DNA from 4 places in the Nocardia sp. NPDC003963 genome. Region 1 is predicted to be linked to each of the others. Evidence: riboswitches for the same ligand, from Rfam matches in the RefSeq annotation. Region 1 holds a riboswitch; each other region holds the start of a gene.
The links. A riboswitch is a leader RNA that binds a small molecule or an ion and turns the genes downstream of it on or off. The one in region 1 is predicted to bind cobalamin.
Positions count from the first base shown of each region.

Region 2: it holds a riboswitch for cobalamin, as region 1 does, so the genes downstream of both, ACWEWT_RS13330 (FecCD family ABC transporter permease) here and ACWEWT_RS17955 (short-chain fatty acyl-CoA regulator family protein) in region 1, are expected to answer to the same signal.
Region 3: it holds a riboswitch for cobalamin, as region 1 does, so the genes downstream of both, ACWEWT_RS02865 (short-chain fatty acyl-CoA regulator family protein) here and ACWEWT_RS17955 (short-chain fatty acyl-CoA regulator family protein) in region 1, are expected to answer to the same signal.
Region 4: it holds a riboswitch for cobalamin, as region 1 does, so the genes downstream of both, ACWEWT_RS30895 (ABC transporter substrate-binding protein) here and ACWEWT_RS17955 (short-chain fatty acyl-CoA regulator family protein) in region 1, are expected to answer to the same signal.

Region 1 is NZ_JBSGIP010000009.1:47,595-51,442, reverse strand. It holds gene ACWEWT_RS17955 (short-chain fatty acyl-CoA regulator family protein) at 370-1,797, opposite strand; cobalamin riboswitch at 2,240-2,441, opposite strand; gene ACWEWT_RS17950 (cytochrome P450) at 2,843-3,205, opposite strand; gene ACWEWT_RS17945 (class I adenylate-forming enzyme family protein) at 3,497-3,848, shown strand, end outside.
Region 2 is NZ_JBSGIP010000004.1:268,807-272,654, reverse strand. It holds gene ACWEWT_RS13335 (lipase family protein) at 1-572, opposite strand, end outside; cobalamin riboswitch at 1,094-1,309, shown strand; gene ACWEWT_RS13330 (FecCD family ABC transporter permease) at 1,418-2,470, shown strand; gene ACWEWT_RS13325 (ABC transporter ATP-binding protein) at 2,470-3,240, shown strand; gene ACWEWT_RS13320 (ABC transporter substrate-binding protein) at 3,240-3,848, shown strand, end outside.
Region 3 is NZ_JBSGIP010000001.1:604,548-608,395, reverse strand. It holds gene ACWEWT_RS02870 (NAD(P)/FAD-dependent oxidoreductase) at 1-87, opposite strand, end outside; gene ACWEWT_RS02865 (short-chain fatty acyl-CoA regulator family protein) at 349-1,773, opposite strand; cobalamin riboswitch at 2,271-2,439, opposite strand; gene ACWEWT_RS02860 (hypothetical protein) at 2,735-3,004, shown strand; tRNA gene ACWEWT_RS02855 (tRNA-Pro) at 3,040-3,113, shown strand.
Region 4 is NZ_JBSGIP010000036.1:22,100-25,947, reverse strand. It holds gene ACWEWT_RS30900 (FecCD family ABC transporter permease) at 1-884, opposite strand, end outside; gene ACWEWT_RS30895 (ABC transporter substrate-binding protein) at 980-1,897, opposite strand; cobalamin riboswitch at 2,035-2,194, opposite strand; gene ACWEWT_RS30890 (SDR family NAD(P)-dependent oxidoreductase) at 2,321-3,058, shown strand; gene ACWEWT_RS30885 (aminoglycoside adenylyltransferase family protein) at 3,128-3,848, opposite strand, start outside.

The sequences.
Region 1 (3,848 bases):
GAGACTGAACTGCAAAGTTGTGGAGTTTGTGGAGGACACGGCGGACCGGCGCAAGCCGACGTGGGTCGGCAGCCATGGCTCGGTTACTCCGCCTGCGCCGCGCCGCTCGAACCGTTCCGCCGAGCACGGCCCGGGCGATCGGAGCCACCCGGAAGTCCTTCATCCACGCCGTTCTCGGATCACCCAACCCCGCCGACCGGCTCGCGGGGTCGCTCGCCGGCGCGGCACTCGCCTCCGCAGGAGGCGCGGCGATCCGGACCCACGATGTGCCGCTCATCCAGCACACCGTGCGCATGGCCGGGCCCGCCCCGGTGACCGCGCGCCGGTGCCTACGCCGCAGCCCGACCCGACCGCCTTTGGCGGGCACCTTCAGCCATCGACCACCGCGGGCGCGTACGGGGTTGTCGCCGGGCGGTTCTCGTCAGCGGCGAGCGGTCGCCCGATCTGCGGGAAAGCCCGTTGCGGACACGCCACACGCTCACATACCCGGCAACCGGCTCCGATCGGAACAGCGGCAGCCGCATCGTCGAGCGGGAGCCCGTGGGAATACACGAGTTTGTCGGCGTAGGCCAGATCACAACCGAGTCCGACGGCGAAATCTCGCGACGGCGCCAAATAGCCCGGGCTGCTCTCGCCTGTAGTCCGCGCCAACCACAGATAGGTCCGTCCATCCGGCATCTCCGCGATCTGCGTGCGGATCCGGCCCGGCGTCGCGAACGCATCGTGTACCACCCACAGCGGGCAACTTCCCCCGGCACGGGAGAAGTGAAACGCGGTGGCGGACTGGCGCTTGGAGATATTGCCCGCTCGATCGGTACGGACGAAGAAGAACGGCACACCACGCTGCCCACGCCGCTGCAACGTCGACAACCGATGACACACCGTTTCGAAACCGACCTCGAACTGCGCCGCGAGCAGATCGATATCGTAACGTAACGCCTCGGCCGCACTCAGGAACAACCCGTAGGGCAAGATCAACGCGCCTGCGAAGTAATTGGCCAGCCCGATCCGCAGCAGCCGACGCGATTCCGTCGGCAACGCAGCACTCTCGGCGAACAGATCCTCGATCACCCCCGACTGGGTGAGAAACGCCAGCTGCGTAGCCAACTGGAACGCGCGCTGCCCGGCGGTCAGGCGCCGCGCGAGTACGAGCGTACGTTTCTCCGGATCATAGAGACGCTTGGGACCGGGCCGGGCCGGGTCTTCCGAGCGGATCGAAACCTTCACATCGTGTTCTTCGTGCAGCAGGTGGGCCAGTTGCAGATCGAGCCCACCGAGCGTGAATCCGCCCCGTACGAACAGGCTCTCGGCGGCAGTATCCAAGGCCGGGATGTGATTACGGCGGTCGTAGAAGAAGTCACGAACATCTTCGTAGGGCATCGCTGTCCGCGGATCGACCACCGGCGATTCGAGCCCGGCGGTGAGCTGTTCGAGCTGGCCGTTGGCACTGCGCAACCGGCGGTGCTGACTGATCAGCAGCCGCGCCGCGGCCGGCACCCGCGAAAGAAGATCGTCGAGTTCGCTGCCGCTGACCGAGCCGGATTCCGGATCCTCGGCGAATGCCTCCTGCAGATCTGCCAGCAACCGCGCATCGGTCTCCGGCGCGAAGAAACCCACCTCCAAATCGAAGGTCGATGTCAACCGCATCAGCACCGGCACCGTCAGCGGCCGCTGATCGTTCTCCAGCTGATTGACATAACTCAGCGACAATCCGAGCATCTTGGCCAGCCGGGACTGAGACAATCCCTCCTGCTCACGCAACACCCGCAACCGAGCGCCCGCATACATCTTCTCCACCGGCCGACCTCCTTCCCGCAACGTTCGAGCCGACAATCGGCCACCCGAACCGAACGTGCTGTGCTTGCGCCCGACGCGAGGGGCCGCGGGTACTACTCCGACCGGAACCCCCGGCCCAGCAGCGCACAATGCCGGTCACCGGAGACCAACCGGCCGAGTGGTCGGACCGTACCGATCGCCTGCACCGGGGTGCCGGTTCGGGAAGGCTCCACTGAGCACCTGAGTGCACGGGGCAGGCAGACCTGCGGCGACCGCGACTCGACGGCCCTGAGAACCCCGAAAGTGATGACACGATACATACCCTGTCGTCGGCAGTGAACGGCCGTCACCCGTTCACGCGCACACGACGACTGCGCATCGGGAACTCTCCCGAATGCGTGGATATCGGCGTAGCACCCACTCCGCGAGGCGACGGCCGCCGGGCACGGCGCACCCGGCACAACCGGCAGGTCTTCGGACTCACGGGCATCGGCCTCGATCGGCCGACTCGGGATATACCCCGAGCTGTACTACGCCGTCGCTTCCCAGGACAGAACCCAGTGCTCTATGACGGCGGTCGTTCCCGCTCACCGCTGCGGGACAGTCCCGGATTCCCACCGGGTTCCCTCTCACCCGGCCACTCGACGTCGCGAAACGTCAACCGGCGGGCTTCGACGCCGCACACCGTCGCAACAGCGCACGACGAACCAGCTGCGCCCGCCAGAATATGCCCGCCTCCAGAAACATCGATCGGCGGGCGGGTAGTACATGAGATCGGTGTCCCGGATCGACGAGCACTGTCGAGAGCCGTACGTCGACAGGGTACTGCGACATTTCGCCGAGCTCCGCGTCGCCGACGGAACGCTCGGCTTCCCGGGCCATCGCGGCCTTGTCGCGACTTCCAGGAGCGAGCGCGGCAAAGCGCGTGCGGCATCCGGTGTAGGTGCCGGCGGCTCCTCCGGCACAATGACTTCGAGTTCCCATCGAGCTCGCGCTCTGTGCGGTGCGCGCATAGGCCGCCGGAGTGGTCTCGACTGGGCGAACATGCTCCATGGAACCCGGAGCATCAGCATCCGACCAACCGGCTGTCCGCAGGGATACAACACACGCGAATCGGCGAGCCCCGCCTGTATCCGGGCACTGTTCGACCCAGCGGTCTCCAGCCGACAAAGAGTCTGGCGGGCATGGAACGGTAGCTGTTCGGGTTCACCAGGCCGCGCGGGATCGGCGGCCCGTCCGGACGCAGATCAGGGTACCGCTCGAACAGGGCGCGCAATGCGACGGTGCCTCTCGATCGGGCCAGATCAGCGCCCGGACAGCCGTGCAGCCCGCTGCTGAACGAGAGGTGCTCCGCGGCGTTGCCCCTGGTCACATCGAATCGTTCGGGATCGGGGAAGACGGTGGGGTCCTTGTCGGCGCCCGCCAGCAACAGCGGGACCAGGGAACCCGGTTCGACATGTTGATCGGCGACGTCGATGTCACAACGTCACGCCGGCCGAATCGATGGGCAATGCCTCGGGAGCGGCATTGCGCCGGCTGCTAAAATCGCAGGTGGGTGGTGTGAGCATTTGCCCCACCCTTTCGACACCGACAGAAGCTCTGACGTTCGACAACGGCGTTCGCTGCCTCGCTTATCGGCATGATCGCCGACGCCTTGGAGATGCCGCAGCCCGGATATACCTCTCGGTCAGCGGGGGCGGCCCGACCGTGCGGAGTCGGAATGATCTACGACAACCTGCTTTCGCTGACAGCCGCGGCACCGATCACCAGTGGATTGCGCCACGGCGAAGTATTCAGGCCCTACGCTGCTCTGGTCGAGCGGATCGGCCGAATCGCGGCCGGCTTGATCGAACGTGGCGTCGAGCACGGCCATCCGGTTGCCCTGCTGGTTCCGAACTCGCCCGATCTTTTCGTCACTGCCCACGCACTGTTCGCCGCCGGCGCGATCGCTATGCCCTTGGACGTAACAGCCACGCGATCCGAGCTTGCCGCGCTCGCGCAGAAGACCGGACCCGAGGCCGTCGTGTCGACCCCCGGCCTTGCCGCTGCTGCCGAGACGCTGATCGCAGATG
Region 2 (3,848 bases), on a different contig from region 1:
GCGACGCCGGGGTGGCCGTCGCTGCGCGCGATATATTCCTGCGGGCCCACCGGAGGACCGCCCACATAGGCGCCTCGTACGTTCAGCTCGGGGGCATACTCCGGTTGTAGTTCGGCCGCCGCCGCGGAAGCCATCCCGCCCTGGGAGTAGCCGTAGAGTACGACCGGCGAGTTCGGCGTGAAACCGGCACCGGGCAACCCCAACGCGGCGCGGGCGGAATCCAGTACCGCGTAACCCTGTGTCTTGCGGTTGAGGAAATTGTGGATGCCCGGCGCGCCGAGGTCGTGATAGTCGGTCATCACCACTGCCATCCCGCGGGACAGCATCTGGTAGATCGCGATGACGTCGTATTCGAAGACCAGATCGGCCGGCGGCTGGTACCGGACCACCTGCGACAGCATCGCCGACGGCGCGCACTCGACGCCTTGCCCCTGGGTACCACCCGCATACGCCACCAGCGGGCGTTCCCCCGGGCCGGTCCACGGCGCAATCGGCTCCAGATACGTACCCACCACCGTGGTCGGCGCGTCATGGGTGTCGCTGCTGGCGTAAGTGAGGCGGGTCGACTGCACCGGTACCGTCCCGGGTAGACCCGGGGCCGAGATTGCCAGGTGCGCTGCCTCGGCACGGAGGATATCGCCCCCGGCGCCCGGTGAGCGCGACGACGCCGGTTGCGTCCAAGCGGCCGGCGCGGCGATCGCGCCACCGGCTGCGACTATGAGGACTCCTGTCAAAACTGCTAGCCAAGCTCGTTTTTCGCTCTTCATACCGATCCTTCATGCGTGTGATCCAGTCAGGGCGATTGTTGAACCGAGAGACACGATTGCCGCGGACGCGAGCACAACTCTGCTGGTCAGCGAACCGTAAGCAGGGAAAGGCGACGCTTCGATCCAACAGATCTCGATCGAGTACTGCGAGTATCTCTGTTCGAACGCAGAACCGGGCACATATGCACTTCGTGTCGTCGAGGCCAAAGCATATGCCATGTTGCGGACGCAAGCCCGGAGGTCGCCGCGGGGATTCGCACAGGGCCGATCGGTACCGACGACCGGTTCGCCATCTGCCCACGGACGGCTCGGCATCGACCGGAATGCTACTGTGACCGGGCGCTGGTTACCGCCTGTCCGTGATGGGCGGTTCGCAAGAGGGAATCCGGTGGGAATCCGGAGCTGCCCCGCAGCGGTATGTGGAAACGACCGCGGTCATCAGCACTGGGCCCGCCGCCCGGGAAGCGACCGCCAGTAGGCGATACCGGATATCCGGTATCCCGTCCACGAGCCCGAAGACCTGCCCGCGCGGCCGAGCCGACGGCGCGGTCTCCTGTCGACTCCGAGGGAGCGGTTGACGAGATATGGGTCCTGTGGTGCTCGGCTGCCTGCGCACATACGCTTCGGGACGGTGCGGATAGCGCCGGCCGATGAGAACTGTCGAGAAACGGCGGCTGCCCGTCGCCGTGCTTGCCTCCGGCCTCGTCGTGGCACTCGTGGTGATCTCCGTACTCGCGCTGGCGCTCGGTGCGGCCCAGATCCCGTGGCGTGACACGATCTGGTTCCTGTGGGCCGAACTCACCGGCGCGACGGTGCTCGCCACCGACGTCGCCGACTATCGGATCATCGTCGACTCCCGATTGCCCCGGGTCCTGTCGGCTGCTCTCGTCGGCGCGGGTCTGGGCGGGGTCGGGCTGCTGGTGCAGGCCATGGTCCGTAATGCGCTCGCCGACCCGTACGTACTGGGGATCTCCTCAGGGGCGTCGGTGGGGGCCACCGCAGTCGTACTCTTCGGCGTTTTCGGGGCTCTCGGCATCTACGCGCTGTCGACCGCGGCCTTCATCGGTGCGCTCGGCGCCACCCTTCTCGTCTATCTGATGGCGCGCTCGGCGTCCGGGCTGGTACCGCTGCGGCTGGTACTGACGGGTACTGCCGTCGGTTACGGTTTCTCCGCCGCGACGACGGTACTGGTGTTCCTGGCCCCGCACGGGGATGCCGCCCGTTCGGTGATGTTCTGGCTGCTCGGGAGTCTGGCGGGCGCGACCTGGCAGATGGTTCCCCTGGTCGCCGCAGCGGCCTTGTCCGGGCTGACGGTGATCGCCGTGTACGCGCGTCATCTGAACGCGCTGGCGATGGGGGACGAGGTCGGTGCCGCACTCGGAGTGGACGCTTCCCGGTTCCGGCTGCTCCTGTTCGTGGTCGCCGCCGCGATGACGGGCTGTTTCGTCGCCGTATGCGGCGCCATCGGCTTCGTCGGGCTGGTGGTGCCGCATATCGCCAGACTGCTGGTCGGAGCCGACCATCGACGGCTCACGATCGTGACGCCTCTGCTGGGCGCGGTGTTCCTGGTGACCGCGGATCTGGTGGCGCGGACCCTCATACCTCCGCAGGAACTCCCCCTGGGCGCGATCACCGCGGCGGTGGGCGTCCCCGTTTTCGTCCTGTTGATGCGCCGCCGCGGCGCGCTGGTGGAACACGGCTGATGCGGGTCGATTACGAGAACGTGGCGGTCGAGTTCGACGGCACGCCGGTGGTCGAGGCGGTGACCCTGACCGCCGCGCCCGGTGCGTTCATCGGCGTCGTCGGACCGAACGGCAGTGGTAAATCCACCCTGCTGCGATGCCTCTACCGCGCCCTGTCGCCGACTTCGGGGCGCGTCCTGGTCGACGGGACGGATATCTCGGCGATCAGCATGCGGGAGAACGCCCGCCAGGTCGCGGCGCTGACCCAGGACGCGAACACCCCGTTCGATTTCACCGCCGCCGAGGTAGTCGCCACCGGGCGGCTACCACATACCGCGCTGCTGCGCGGTACACACCGCCGCGACCGCGAGATCTGCGCCGCGGCCATGGCCACCGCCGATATCGGTCATCTCGCCACGCGCGGCTTTCTCGCACTGTCCGGCGGTGAACGCCAACGGGTGCTGATCGCGCGGGCGCTGGCCCAGCAACCGCGTGTGCTCGTCCTGGACGAACCGACCAATCACCTCGACGTCCGCCACCAGTACAGCGTGCTGTCCGCGGCACGCGGTCTGGGGATCACCGTGATCGCGGCTCTCCACGACCTCAATCTCGCCGCGCAGCACTGCGACCGGATCTTCGTCCTGTACGCGGGCCGACTCGTCTGTTCGGGCCGCCCGCACGAAGTGATCACCACCGAGGTCCTCACTCGCTGGTTCTCGATCGGCGGCCATATCGTCGACCATCCGCGGCTGGGTGTCCCACAGGTCATCTTCGACGAGAAGGAACAGTGATGAGATTTCTCCGGCCGGCCCGGGCATTTGCGGTCGCCTGCGTGGTGGCCACGGCAGCATGCGGAGCCGAGCTCCAGGAGGCCCCGCGATCCGCGGCCGACACCTCGGTCACGGTGACCAACTGCGGCGCGCCGCTCACCGTCGACGGCATCCCGGAGCGGGTGGTCACCAACGACACCGGCATCACCGAGATGATGCTCGCCCTCGGCCTGGCCGATCGGCTGGCGGGTTACACCAGCTACCCCGGTAAGGAACGCGATATCGCCACCTCACCGTGGAAGGCCGACTTCGACCGCGTACCCGCGCTCGGCGACGCCTTCACCCGCGAGATCGTGCAGGCCGCCGCCCCCGATTTCGTCTTCGCCGGCTGGAACTACGGTTTCAAGGAGTCCACGGGACTCACCCCGGATTGGGTGCGCTCGATCGGCGCGGTCCCCTACCAGTTGACCGAGGCATGCCGGCAACCCGGATCCGATCGTCGCGGCGTGATGGAACCGCTGGACGCCCTCTACGCGGACCTCGTCAACCTCGGTGAGATCTTCGATGTGCGCGACAAGGCGGACGAACTCGTCGCCCAGTACCGTGAACAAATCGCCGGAGCCGCCGAC
Region 3 (3,848 bases), on a different contig from region 1:
ATCGGGATTGCGCTGGAGCCGGTTGGCCGCCAACGTTCCGGCGTAACCACCGCCGATGACGACAACATGTACGCGCTGGCCGGTCATGAGGATCTCCTGTCCACTCGAGGTGTTGCCCTCGTGATCCCGGCCGCCTGTTGTCTGTGACAGAAGATCCATTTTTATGACTCACCTCACACTTGGTGTGCAAGGCCCGAAGCCCCGCGACGACCGACCCGGGCCACGCGGCGCACGTTCGCGGAACCGACCCGGCCTCCCACCGCGACCTGCACCGGCACCGTCCGGCCCAACCCCCGTCGACGACAAGGCCGACGCGCGGTGCGACGAACTCGCCGCAAGCGGTACCGCTCAGCTGGGCCCGGTCGGGGCGTACGGAGTGTTCGCCGGACGATTCTCGTCCACCGCGAGGGGACGGCCGATCTGCGGGAACGCACGCTGCGCGCAGGCGGTGCGCTCACAGACGCGACAGCCCGGCCCGATGGGCACGGCGGCGACCGTGTCGTGAATGGGCAGCCCGTGCGAGTAGACCAGTTTCTCCGCGAACGCGAGATCGCAACCGAGACCGACGGCGAAATCGCGCGAAGGCGCCAGGTATCCGGCGTTGCTCTCCCCCGTGGTTCGCGCGAGCCACAAATAGGTGCGCCCGTCGGGCATCTCGGCGATCTGGGTCCGGATCCGGCCGGGGGTGGCGAAGGCGTCGTGCACGACCCACAGCGGGCAGCTGCCGCCGACCCGGGAGAAGTGGAACGCGGTGGCGGACTGGCGCTTGGAAATATTGCCCGCGCGGTCGGTGCGCACGAAGAAGAACGGCACCCCACGTTGCCCGCGCCGCTGCAACGTCGACAGACGATGACATACGGTCTCGAACCCGACCTCGAATTGCGCGGAGAGCAGGTCGATGTCGTAACCCATCGTCTCGGCCGCGTCGAGGAAAGCCCCGTAGGGCAGGATCAGCGCACCGGCGAAATAGTTCGCCAGACCGATACGCAACAGTCCGCGCGAGGCCGCGGGCAGTGCCGCCGTCTCGGCGAGCAGATCCTCGATCACCGCGGACTGGGTGAGAAACGCCAACTGGGTGGCCAGCTGGAAAGCTCGCTGACCGGCAGTGAGGCGGCGCGCGAGAGTGAGCGTCCGGGCGTCCGGATCGTAGATCCGCTTGGGCCCGGGACGGCCGGGGTCCTCCGAACGGATCCGCACCACCACGTCGTGTTCGTCCCGCAGCAGCCGAGCCAGCTGCAGATCCAATCCCCCCGGCGTGAACCCGCCGCGCGCGAACAGATCCTCCGCGGCCGTGTCCAGAGCGGGGATATGGTTGCGGCGGTCGTAGAAGTAATCGCGAACATCCTCGTAGGGCATCGCGGTGCGGCGGCCGGCCTCCGGCGCGTCGAGCCCGGCAGTGAGCTGGTCGAGCTGCTCGTTGGCCGCCCGCAAGCGCCGGTGCTGACTGATCAGCAATCGAGCCGCCGTCGGCACTCGCGAGAGCAGATCGTCGAGTTCACTGCTGCTCACCGACGCGAACTCGGGCTCCTCGGCGAACACCTCGTGCAGGTCCGCGAGCAGCCGGGCATCGGTTTCCGGGGCGAAGAAACCCACCTCCAGATCGAAGGTCGCCGTGAGCCGCAGCAGAACCGGGATCGTCAACGGCCGCTGATCGTTCTCGAGCTGGTTCACATAGCTCACCGACAGCCCGAGGGTCTTGGCGAGCCCGGATTGGGACAGCCCCCGCTGCTCACGCAGCACACGCAGCCGGCCCCCGGCATACATCTTCTCCACTGCCGACTCCTTCCTGGACTACGGGTGACCGGGCGCCGGGCGGCACATGCCATACGACCGCCCCGACCCGCTCCCGACTCCGCAAAGGTACGGGGCGACCCGGTCTCGATTCAGCGGCGTTCGCGGCGACGGGTCCCACGACTCGATCACCGCGTCCTCGGACCGAAACACCCACGTCACATTCACACATGTTGCAGGACAATCTGTTTCGTCGTTCGTTACCGAACTTCCACAGTTTCGGCAACAACACACGGACAGGGCACCGTAGTTGTTCCTTGCCGAATCCGCGCCGCCGCGATCGAGCCCCGGAAGCCCGGGCGCGCCGAGGGCCGTGGCAGGTTCCGGCATGATGCGAACTCCCTCGGTGGCAGGACCGGCAGCCGCCCGTTCGGACGCGCGACGACACGCACCCGCGGAGACGAACACGTCGGTTGCCGGCGTAACGCCCGGTCCACGAGGCGACGGCCGCCGGGTACGGCGTACCCGGCGCAACCGGCAGGTTTTCGGACTCGCGGGCATCGACCTCTGGAGATCGACCCGGGGTGGAACATCTCCGGGCCGGCATCACCGGCCGTCGCTTCCCGGACCCTCCGGCCCGGTGCCGTAGGACGGCGATCGTTCCCGGTCACCGCTGCGGGACAGTCCCGGATTCCCACCGGGTTCCCTCGCACCCGCCGATCGGCGTCGGTGGCGCCGCCCGGCGGGTTCGACATCCCGCTCACACCGGAGTCGAGCGGGACGAACCAGCTGCACTCGCCAGCATAAGCGCAGCTCACGATCCCGAGCCGCCAGGGCCATCGGAGACAGGATTGTCCCACCGACCACATCTGAACACCCGGCCGATGTTCGCCGTATGGGCAGCGCTGCTCGTGACCGGCGAAACCACCATGGCAGTTTCATGGCCGTAGTGGTCCTGACTCCCGACTTCGCACACCGGCTACCGAAGACCCGCGCAGCGGCTGTGCTGACCGCGACCTACGCCATAGGCCAAGTGGCAGGCCCGTTACTCGTCATCCCGGTCATCGGCACGGACTTCACCACCGCCTTCACCATCGCCGCGGTGACCATCACGCTGGCGGCGATCCCGGCACTCGCGGCGGACCGCGCGCGAATCCGTATGCGCGGCACACCGACCGGAACCAGCGCCACGCCCGAACGGGATTCACGCACTGTCGCCGACGCCCGACAACACCCGCATGACCAGCCGATTTCCGCTCCCGAGCACCTCTGAGGTAATCTCATCGAGCGCCGGAACGCGAGGCGCAACGGGCTGTGGCGCAGTTTGGTAGCGCACTTGACTGGGGGTCAAGTGGTCGCAGGTTCAAATCCTGTCAGCCCGACACACGAAAACACTCTCTGACCTGCGTCGGAGGGTGTTTTCTTCTCACCGGAAGGCCCGGAAGGCGGGGCAAATCTGGGGCCAGTATCGCCGCGGAGATATCTGGACCACTTGACCGCGTCGGAGCGAATGGCCTGATTGTCCGGATGCAGGCACCAGCGGGTGATTTGGGGGTCGGTTTGGCCGACGACCCGCTGGAGCGGTGCAGCCGCACACCGGCGTCGGCAACACGGGCCAGGCCGGTGTGCCGGAGGTCGTGGCGACCGAGCTGTTCGTATCCGAGTTTTGTGACCACCTCATCCCAGTGGGTCGCGTCCCGAAGTCCGCCCGTCTGGATACGGCCGCCACGCGGCCCGACGAACAGTCGTTCACCCAAAATCGCCCGCGCCGGTCGTGCTCGGTAGCCTTTTCCAGAGCCGGACCCGCGCGCACACGTAACTGAGTCGCGTTGATCCGACGTAAGATGAGTGGCCGGATCTCCTCTATGAGCGGAATCGGTCACGCACGCTTCCCTTGGTAAATTTGTCTTTGAGGCTTTCCTGGCCCAGGAATCTTCTGGCGCCGAAGAATCCAAACCCATTGGTCGGTGTCAATATCGTGGAACCTGACAGCAGGCGACCTCGCCGATTCGGGAGCTGTACATGCCGCGAAGATAACCGCGTCGCCCCAGCCCTCGTACTGGTTGGAGGATGCGACGACCAGTGCGCCCGCGAGAGCGCGGTGCGGTGATATCGAC
Region 4 (3,848 bases), on a different contig from region 1:
ACCGGTACCTCCTGCGGCGCGAATACGGTGCGGGCGAGTGCGTCGACCCAGACCAGCAGTATCGCGCCCAGAACCGCGGTCACCGGGATCAGGCGGCTGTGCCGGGGGCCGACCAGGAAACGCGCGGCGTGCGGGAGTACCAATCCGATGAACCCGATCGCTCCGGCGGCACTGACCAGTACGGCGGTCATGAGCGCGGTGGTCACGAGCAACAGCAGCCGGGTCCGGCCGACCGCGACGCCCAGGGTCGCCGCGGCCGAGGAACCGAAGGTGAACGCGTCCAGCGCGGACGCGTACCACCAGCACAGCGCCATCCCACCCGCGCAGACGATCGCCGTGGTGCCCACATCGTTCCAGGTGGCGCCCGCGAGCGACCCCAGCAGCCAGAACAGGATCCCGCGGGTCCGTTCGGCGTCGGCCGAGGAAAGCACGATGAACGAGGTGAGCGCGGAGAACAATTGGGTCCCGGCCACCCCGGCCAGCACCACCTTGGCGGTGCCGCCGCCGGCACCCGCGGCCAGGACCAGTACCAGGCCGAACGAGATGAGCGCCCCGAGGAACGCTCCGGTGGACAGTGAGATCAGTCCGCCGCCCACGCCCAGGACGGCCACGAGCACCGCGCCGGTGGACGCGCCGGAGGAGATCCCCAGGACGAACGGGTCGGCGAGTGGGTTGCGCAGCAGTGACTGCATGACCACTCCGCAGACTCCCAGCCCGGCGCCGCAGATCGCGGCGAGCAGGGTGCGCGGCAGCCGCAACTGCCAGACGATGCCCTCCCGGATCGGCGAAACAGCGGCGGTGCCGGCGCCCAGCTTCTCGAACAGGACCGCGTAGACCTCGCCGACCGACAGCTCCGCCGGCCCGATGGTGACGGTGAAGGCCATCGAGGAGATCAGCACGACCAGCCCCGCCAGAACCAGCGCCGCGGTAGCGGGTGCGCGGGCGATCCGGGCGGTGGTGCGCGACGGTGCATCCGGGCTCACGAACCGTGGCCCCACCGTTCCAGGGCGTCGGCGACCTTCTCGATACCGTCGACCGTCCGGATCGACGGGTTCAGATCGGCGCCGTTGACCACGATGTAGCGCCGATCGCGTACCGCGGACAGTTCGGCGGTCACCGGGTTCGATTCCAGGAACGAGATCTTGCTGTCCAGGGCGTCCCCGGCGAGACTGCGCCGGCTCAGATCGGCCAGTACGAGGGCAGCCGGGTCACGGTCGAGTACCGTCTCCCAGCTGACCTGCGGCCATTCGTCGGTGGTGTCGTCGAATACATTCTTCGCGCCCACTGCGCCGGTGATGATCCCGGAGGAGCCGCAGCAGCCCGCGACATACGGTGTGGACGTATCGGCGAACCAGAACGCCAGCGAGACGCCGTCCGCGGCGATCCGCCCGGCCGCGGCGTCGTGGCGATCGCGTAGTTCGGTGACCAGCTGTTCGCCGCGGTCCCGCACATCGAAGATCGCGGCCAGTTCGCGGATCTCCCGGTAGACCGAATCCATGGTCAGCGGTTCGGTCCGGGCGCCGTCGGCATTGACGCTGATATCGGTTTTGCCGTCACAATCGGTCGGCGAGAGGTAGGTGGGCACACCCAGTTCGGTGAACTGTTCGCGTTCGGCCACGCCACCGGGACCGAGCGTGCCGCCGAAGGACGCGGATACGAAATCCGGTTCCTTGTCGAGGACCACCTCGAACGAGGGTTTGTTGTCGGCCAGTCGCGGCACTCGCGCGTTGTCGGCGGCCAGATTCGCGCGGACGGGATCGGTCCAGGTGGCGGTGCCCACCATCCGATCGGCCAGCCCGAGTGACAGCAGGATCTCCGCCGACCCCTGGTTGAGGGCCACGGCGCGTTGCGGGGGCGCCGGGACGGTGATTTCGGTTCCGCAGTTGCCGAGCTTCATCGGATAACCGGATCCACCGGCGGCTGCCGCGGGATCGCCGGAACTGTCCGCACCGGAACATCCGGCCAGCAGGAGGGTGGACACCACGGCGGCGACCGCCAGGGAAATGGACCGCGTCACGGCGTGGACTCCTTGCGTCTGGGCCTGTGCGCGAGGCCGGGAACCGAGCTCGGCGGGTGAGTGATCGGACTCCACCACACGGGTGTCACCGTTGCGCGCCAGTCCCGGATTCGCACCGGGTTCCCTCACCGCGCCGCGACCGCAGTGCGGCCGTGGACCATGCTATCGGACACAGAACTGGACGTACGACCGGATCGTGCGGTGGTGCCGAGGGGGCGAATGCGACGGCGATTTCCTGCCAGCACACCAGGGGTGCCCTCGCCGATGCTCGTGGAGTAACAGCGGAATCGCGAAAGGAACGATATGTCGGAGAAGATCGTGGTGGTCACCGGGGCGACCCGCGGAATCGGACGCGCCACCGCGACGGCGTTCGCCCGGCGGGGCCACCGGGTGATCGTCACCGGACGCCGCGCGGCGGCGGTGGAGACGGTAGTGGGAGAACTGCGGGCACAGGGGCTCGCGGCCGAGGGCGAAGTCCTGGACGTGTGCTCGGTGGACAGCGCGCGGTGCCTGCGCGAAGCGATCGCCGAACGATACGAGCACATCGACGTACTGGTGAACAATGCCGGCATTCTGCCCGAGGCGACCGCGGCGGGCACGGTGAACTTCGCCCATCCGGGCGCGTTCACCGAGACCCTCATGACCAACACCTTCGGTCCCGTCAATGTGATCGAAGCGTTGCTTCCTCTGGTGCGCCGGGCGCCGGCCGGCCGGATCGTCAATATCTCCACCGAGATGGGTTCGCTCACCCAGCAACGCAATCCGGACTCGGCGTACTACTCGATGGTGGTCCCGGGCTATCAGGCATCGAAGGCGGCGTTGAACAGCATCACGGTCGGGCTGGCGAAAACCCTCGCCGGCACCGATGTCCGGGTGGTCTCGGTATGCCCCGGTTTCGTCGCGACCGAACTGGCTCCGGCGGCGGCCGACGCACCGACGACACCGGAGGAGGCCGCGGCGGTCGTCCTCGCGGCGGCGGAGTCGCCGGATATGTCCACCGACGGTTCCTTCGTCGGTGCGCAGGGCCCCATCGCCTGGTAGTGGTGTCGCGGGGATCGGGCCTTCGCGGCTCGATCCCCGCCGGATCGGCCGGTTCGGCGGGGCCCCGGCTCACCCGGTTCGCGCGCAGGCGGCCGTGACCGTGTCGGTGGCGTAGCGCACGAAGGCGGCGACGGCGTCGTGGCACCCGGTCCAGTCGTCCACCGCGATGCCGAGATAGCCGTCCCGCGCCCGGCGCAGCAGCGCGGCGTGGCCCGCGGGCAGCAGCGGTAGGAGACGATCCGCGGCTTCCGCCTTGGACACCACCGCCCCGGAGTCCGCCGTAACCCACATACGCGCCAGGGTGAGGACCACATTGCGCTCGTCACCGTCCACACTATCGGTCAGTACGGGCAGACTTGCGGTGATCGCCCGAATCAGATCGCCCGGCGGCACCGGATCCAGAATCCGGTGGGCCGGCGGCCCGGCCAGCGCGAGCGACCCGTCACGCGCCATGGTGAGCAGGATCGCCAGATCGGGGTCGTCCGCGGAAGCCGGGACAGTGCCCCGCTCGAACTCCGCACGCAGCCATTCGCCGTAGACGAACTCCGCACGCGGTGGGAAGCGCCACGGAACGATATCGTCGCGCACGACCACCGTCAGCTCCACGGGCCGGGCGGGGCCCGACCGCGGCCAGCGCCCGGAATACCGGAGCAGGCTGCCGGCCAGGCGATCCCGGATCTCGGGGGTGATGCGCGAGATCGTGACCGCCAGGAAATCGAGGTCGCTGTCCGGCCGCAGACCGCTGGTCACCGCCGAGCCGTACAGATACAGGCCGAGTAGATCGCCGCCG